Reyranella humidisoli: one gene and its partner. The protein of the gene in region 1 interacts with the protein of each later gene in a pairwise test. Links are inferred from orthologs where the notes say so. Each region holds a gene or a part of one and is shown on either strand. Other genes may lie near its edges.

What was found.
Region 2: the proteins of KQ910_RS22940 (region 1) and dnaA interact in binary tests that used the Escherichia coli proteins (3 or more experiments, as listed by UniProt). The link is inferred for Reyranella humidisoli from one-to-one orthologs.

Annotation. Positions count from the first base shown.
Region 1 is NZ_JAHOPB010000002.1:938,276-941,576, forward strand. The notes cover bases 281-3,265. They hold KQ910_RS22940 (replicative DNA helicase), read right to left. Parts: upstream 2,544-3,265; coding sequence 1,017-2,543; downstream 281-1,016. Other genes in these bases: alr (alanine racemase), read right to left, coding at 281-1,007; KQ910_RS22945 (class I SAM-dependent methyltransferase), read right to left, coding at 2,629-3,265. In the rest of the region: more of alr, read right to left, coding at 1-280; more of KQ910_RS22945, read right to left, coding at 3,266-3,301. UniProt on the Escherichia coli protein: The main replicative DNA helicase, it participates in initiation and elongation during chromosome replication. Travels ahead of the DNA replisome, separating dsDNA into templates for DNA synthesis.
Region 2 is NZ_JAHOPB010000001.1:1,046,542-1,049,806, reverse strand. Bases 317-3,265 are described here. They hold dnaA (chromosomal replication initiator protein DnaA), read right to left. Parts: upstream 2,502-3,265; coding sequence 1,131-2,501; downstream 317-1,130. Other genes in these bases: KQ910_RS05095 (rhodanese-like domain-containing protein), read right to left, coding at 2,615-3,079; dnaN (DNA polymerase III subunit beta), read right to left, coding at 317-918. Also shown: more of dnaN, read right to left, coding at 1-316. UniProt on the Escherichia coli protein: Plays an essential in the initiation and regulation of chromosomal replication. Binds in an ATP-dependent fashion to the origin of replication (oriC) to initiate formation of the DNA replication initiation complex once per cell cycle.

The DNA of each region.
Region 1 (3,301 bases):
GCACCGGGCTGGCACTCGGCTTCCGGCACGTCGGTCACGTCGATGGTCACGAGGTCCATGGAGATACGGCCGATCACGGGCACGTTGCGTCCGGCAAGATGGACCTGGGTGCGGTTGATGAGGTTACGGAAATAGCCGTCCGCATACCCCAGCGCAATCGTGGCGATCCGGCTGGGCCGTGCCGAGCGCCAGGCGCCGCCATAGCCCACCGTCTGGAAGGCATCGATGCGGCGGGTCTGCAGGATATGCGCCCGCAGCGTGACGACGCTCAGCATCGGGTTGGCCTGACCGGGCAGGGGATTGATGCCGTAGAGCGCCGCGCCCGGCCTGAGGAGGTCGAAGTGGAAATCCGGCCCCAGGAAGATGCCCGAGGAATTGGCGAGCGACGTCGGCGCGCCCGGCATCGCCCGCACGAAGGTGCGGAATCGGGAAAGCTGCTCGCCGTTGATCGGGTTCGACGTCTCTTCGGAGGCGACGAGGTGGCTCATGATCAGGGCCAGCCGAAGGCCGCGCAGCCGGCCACGCTCGTTGATCAGGACCTGCGCATCCTCCGCGCTGAAACCCAGCCGGTGCAGGCCGGTGTCGAGATGGACCACGGCGTCGAGCGGCTGGTTGAAGCGCTGGGCGGCTGCCCGCCAGGCGTTGAGCTGGCCCAGGTGGTTGAGCACCGGGACGAGGCGGTGCGCCACGAAATCGCCCTCGGTGCCTGGCAGCAGGCCGTTCAGCACGTAGATCGGCGGTTCGGGCAGAACCCGGCGCAGCGCGATGCCCTCGTCGATATGGGCGACGAAGAACTGGCGGCACCCTTCCGCCGCCAGCCGCGGCCCCACCACGGCCGCCCCGGTACCGTAGGCATCGGCTTTCAGGACGGCGGCGCAGTCGATCGGCCGGCCGGTAGCCCGCCCGGCATCGCGCAGACCGCGCCAGTTGGCTGCGATCGCCCCGAGGTCGATCGAAAGGATCGCCCCGGCGCGTCGCGCGGCTTCGTCGTCGGCAGGAATTGACACGCAGTGACCTTAGAACGCGGACACGGGCTCGTCAGCAACGCCATCGAGGTTGCCGAACTTGGTGAACTGGCCTTCGAACGACAGGCGCACGATGCCCGTGGGACCGTGACGCTGCTTGGCAACGATGACCTCGGCCTTGCCGTAGGTCTCCTCGCAGCGCTGCTTCCAGGCGTCATGGCGCTCGTTGAATTTCTGGTCGCTCTCCTCGGCCCGCCGCGCCGGTTCGGTCCGGGTCAGATAGTATTCCTCGCGATAGACGAACATGACGACGTCGGCGTCCTGCTCGATCGATCCCGATTCGCGAAGGTCGGCGAGCTGCGGGCGTTTGTCCTCGCGCTGTTCGACGGCGCGGGAAAGCTGCGACAGCGCGACCACCGGCACATCCAGTTCCTTGGCGAGCGTCTTCAGGCCGCGGGTGATCTCAGAGACCTCCTGCACGCGGTTCTCCTGCCGGCTCTTTCCAGACGGATTGAGCAGCTGGAGGTAGTCGACGATGATCAGGCCGAGACCATGTGTCCGCTTCAGCCGGCGGGCGCGCGTGCGCAGCGCGGCAATCGACAGGGCGGGCGTATCGTCGATGAAGAAATTGAGATGCTCGAGTTCGTGGCTGACGTTCATCACCCGGTCGAACTCGGTGCTGTTCATCTCGCCCTTGCGGATTTTCTCCGATGAGAGCTCCGCCTGCTCCGACAACATGCGGGTGGCGAGCTGCTCGGCCGACATTTCGAGCGAGAAGAAGCCGACGACGGCGCCGTCCACGGCCTTGGGATGGCCGTCGACGATCTCCTCCCGATAGGCCTTCGCCGCATTGAAGGCGATGTTGGTCGCCAGTGCGGTCTTTCCCATGGACGGACGACCGGCGAGGATCAGCAGGTCGGACCTGTGCAGGCCGCCCAGCAGCTGGTCGAGGTTGAACAGGCCGGTGGCCACGCCGGTGAGCTTGCCCTCGCGATGAAAAGCCGCCTCGGCGGCCGTCATGGCCTCGGTGAGGGCCATGCGGAAGGGCTTGAAGCCGCCCTCCGTCTGGCCGGTCGTGGCGAGGTCGTAGAGCTTCTTCTCGGCGACTTCGATCTGCTGCAGCGCCGTCTCGTCCACATCGCCGGAGAAGGCGCCATTCACGACGTTCTCGCCGAGATCGATGAGCTGACGGCGCAGAAACAGGTCATGCACCGCCCGGCCGAACGCGGCGGCGTCGATCACGTGCACGGACGCGGCCGCGAGTCGCGCGAGGTATGCCGCACCGCCGGCTTCCTTCATCGCCGGATCCTGCTCGACGTAGGTCTTGAGCGTCACGGCGCTCACGACCTGACCGCGCTCGATCAGGCGCGTCAGCGAATCGAAGAGCTTGCCGTGCAGGGGGTCCGCGAAATGTTCCGGGCGCAGGAACTCGGCGACACGCTGGTAGGCGGCGTTATTCACCAGAATGGCGCCCAGCAAGGCCTGTTCCGCCTCGAAATTGTGAGGCGGCTCGCGCAGGCGGACATCTTCCGCGCCGGGCAGGCGGGTGACGTTCGAGGACTCTTTCAGTGGCTCCATCACAATGTCTTTGCCCAAGATGGGAGGGGGCACCAGCGCAAAGAGTTCGGAAAAAAGATATCCCGAGCGTAACGAGGATAGCTCTCTATTCCGCCGCCATGGAGCCTGCCACGTTCCGCAGGCGTTCTCCAGGCGCCATGTAATCGCGCGTGAGCGGCACGGCATCCTGCCGGCGAGCGATCTGAATCTGGAAGACCATCTGATTCATGTACCGGAACGCCACCTCGCAGCCGGCCAGGTAGAATTCCCACATCCGGCAGAAGCGATCGTCGTAGCCCGCAAGCTGCTTGATCCGGTCGCGGTTGGCGAGGAAGCGTTCGCGCCACTGGCGCAGGGTCTCAGCATAATGCAGGCGCAGGACCTCAATGTCGGTAACCCACAGTCCGGCCTGCTCGATCGCCGCCATGACCTCGGAGAGGGCCGGGGTATAGCCGCCGGGGAAGATGTATTTGCGCAGCCACGTATTGGTTCCACCCGGCGGCTCCATGCGGCCGATCGAGTGCAGCAGCATGACGCCGTCGTCGGCGAGCAACTCCTTCACCTTCCGGAAATACTCGAGATAGTGGGCTGAGCCGACATGCTCGAACATGCCCACCGAGACGATGCGGTCGTAGCGGCCCGACTCCTGACGGTAGTCCAGCAGCTTGAAGCGGACGTTCCCGGCGGCACCTTCCTCGGCGGCGCGGCGACTCGAGACGGCGTGCTGTTCGCGCGACAGCGTGACCCCGGTGACATCGACGCCGAAAGCCTTGGCCAGG
Region 2 (3,265 bases), on another replicon or contig:
GCCGGCATCCGGGCTGGTGGCCGAAAGCGTGACGATGCCCTTGGCGACCGCCAGCTTGATGGCGCGCGACTTCTCCGTGGAGATCGTCGAGACGCGGTCGACGGCGTTCGCGAACTCCTTGCACGGCACGTTCAGGACCTTGTCGTTGCCGGTCGGGATGACCCGCTCGTAGTCCGGGAAGGTGCCGTCGATCAGCTTGCTGACCAGGGTGATGTTGCCGCTGGAGAAGCGGATCCGGGTGTCGGAGAGTTCAATGTCGACCGAGCCGTCGCTTTCGTCCAGCAGCTTGCGGACCTCGCCCACGGTCTTGCGCGGCACGATCACGCCCGGGATCTCGCCGGCGCCCTTGGGCAGCGGCACCTCGACCCGGGCCAGGCGGTGGCCGTCGGTCGCCACGCCGCGCAGCACCTGGGTGGCCCCGGAGGTCGCGGCGTGGAAATAGATGCCGTTCAGGTAGTAGCGGGTCTCCTCGTTGGAGATCGCGAACCGCGTCCGGTCGATGATGGCCTTGAGGTCTGTCGCCGGAAGCTGAAAGCGGTGCGGCAGGTCGCCTTCGGTCATCGCCGGGAAGTCGGCCGGCGGCAGGCACTGCAGGGTGAAGCGCGACCGGCCGGCCCGGATGACCAGGCTGCTGTTGTCGGAAGCGGCTTCCAGCTCGACTTGGGCGCCGTCGGGCAGCTTGCGGACGATCTCATACAGCGTGTGGGCCGGCGCCGTGGTCGAGCCGGTCTTGGAGGCGCTGGCCTCCACCGATTCGGTGATGGCGAGGTCCATGTCGGTCGCGGCGAGGCTCAACCGGCCCTTCTGGGCGGTGATCAGCACGTTGGACAGGATCGGGATCGTGTTCCGACGCTCGACGACACTCTGGACATGGGCCAGGGCCTTCAGGAGGGCCGCCCGTTCGATCGTCAATTTCATGTTTTGGTCGCCGTAGTCAGGGCCGGATTAAATCTCTTTTGTGGCCCGTTCCCGGGGCCGCGAAAGACGCCGCAGGAACGGTTGAAAAGTATATCACGCCGACTGCCCGCGGGAAGCGATTTCGCTGTTCCTAGAGGCATTTAGGGCCTGTGGTTCGACGCAAAACAGGCCCCATTCGGGGCCTGTTCTACATTTGGTGTCGGTGGTTCTGCTCAGCCCTGCAGCTGGCGCTTCAGGAGTTCGACGTCCTCGGCGATCGAATGGTCGGAAACCTTGAGTTCCTCGATCTTGCGCACGGCGTGCATGACCGTCGTGTGATCGCGGTTGCCGAAGCGCTTGCCGATCTGGGGCAGGCTCAGCGTCGTGAGCTGCTTGGCGAGGTACATCGCGACCTGTCGGGGCCGGGCGACCGAGCGGGCGCGCCGCGGCGAGCTCATCTCCGCCAGCTTGATGTTGTAATGCGCGGCCACCCGCTGCTGGATCTCGTCGACCGTGACCTTGCGGTCGGCCTGGCGCAGCAGGTCGTGCAGCACGTCCTGCGCCATCTCGACGGTGATCTCGCGGCCGATCAGCTGGCCGTGCGCCACGACGCGGTTCAGCGCGCCCTCCAGCTCGCGGATGTTGGTGCTGATCTTGTGCGCGAGGAACTCGAGCACGTTGACCGGCACCGGCACGCGGGCATTTTCGGCCTTGGTCTGCAGGATCGACAGGCGCAGCTCGTAGGTCGAGGAATGGATGTCCGCGACGAGGCCGCTGCCCAGGCGCGAGCGCATGCGCTCCTCGATGTCCTGCAGCTCGCTCGGCGGCTTCTCCGACGACAGGATGATCTGCTTGTTCTGCTCGACCAGCGAGTTGAAGGTGAAGAAGAACTCGTCCTGGCTGGCTTCCTTGCCGCAGATGAACTGAACGTCGTCGACCATCAGCACGTCGACATTGCGGAACAGTTCCTTGAACTGGCCGGTGTTCTTCGTGCGCAGCGCCTGGATGAAGCGGTTCACGAAGCTCTCGGCCGTCAGGTAGAGAACGCGGGTCTTGGGATCGCGCTCGCGGATGACATGCCAGATCGCATGCATCAGGTGGGTCTTGCCCAGCCCGACGCCGCCGAAGATGTAGAGCGGATTGCGCTCGGGCAGCGGCATGTCCTGTTCGGATATGTTGCGCGCCGCCGCATAGGCGAACTCGTTGGGCTTGCCGACCACGAAGTTGGCGAAGGTGTAGCGCGCCTCCGGATTCTGGGAGATCTCGTCGGCGCCGCGGCCGATCGAGGGCCCCATCCGCGGCATCGGCGTCTGGTGGCTGTTCTGCGACGAGGGCACGGGCGGCATCGCGATGATCTCGTTCGGACGGCGCGGCGCCGGCGGCGGGACGAGGTTCACCTCGACGTTCTTCACCTCGGTGTTCACCGACTGCCAGTAGGCGAGCACGCGGTCGCCATAGTGGCGGCCAACCCAGTCGCGCACGAAGCGCGTCGGGGCGTAGAGGCGCAGCTTGCCGGCCTTCAGTTCACCCAGCTCGACCTCGCCGAACCACGTCTTGAAAGCCTTGTCCCCAATCTCCTTGCGAAGCCGATCGCAGACGCGCACCCAATGTGCTTCGAGCTCCTTTCGGCCCGCAATTTCTTCCATATCTGCCCCCGCCACGGTGTTCATTTGATATGTCGCGTTATTGTCGCCTTGGAACGGCGCTTGGATTTTGTTCACGTTTGTCTCCAGGGAAGCCCCACTGCCTTCCAACCGCCCGCCGCACCGCGCTTGCCGTGCGAATCGAGAGGCCCCTCAAAGCCGTCTGCCACATTGAGACACGTACTGTAGCCGGCTGCGGCTGCGGCTTTCGCCGCCGCGACCGAACGAACGCCACTCCGACACAAGAAAAGCAAAGGAGTCGCCTTGTCCGCCACAGCACCCGTCAGGGTGGCGACGAACTCGGGATTAACCTGCATGGCCGGGAAGACCTGCCATTCGACCAGGCCCGGCTTCTTGTCCAGGCCGGCGAGGTCGGGAACGCCGACATAGTTCCACTCGGCGCGTGTGCGGACGTCGATCAGGATCGCGTCCTTCCGTTCGCCGAGAATCTTCCACGCTACTGCAGGAGTCACATCGCCGGTGTAGCCGGCCGCGGGGGTCACTTCGTATGCGCCAGCGATCTCGTTGTCGTTCGACATGGCCCCCGCTTTCATTCGTCGAAGCGAGGCGTTGTCTGGCGAGCCAGCGCTCGAAGGCGACACACAACACGGCAAGAGATGACGAGGGATTTTCAGCGAGCGTCGCTTATGGGACGCTTCATCTTCTTTCTGTCGTCGAACTTGCGAAGCGTTGTGTACCTGTCTCCCTCGTTCGTCGTTGCGATG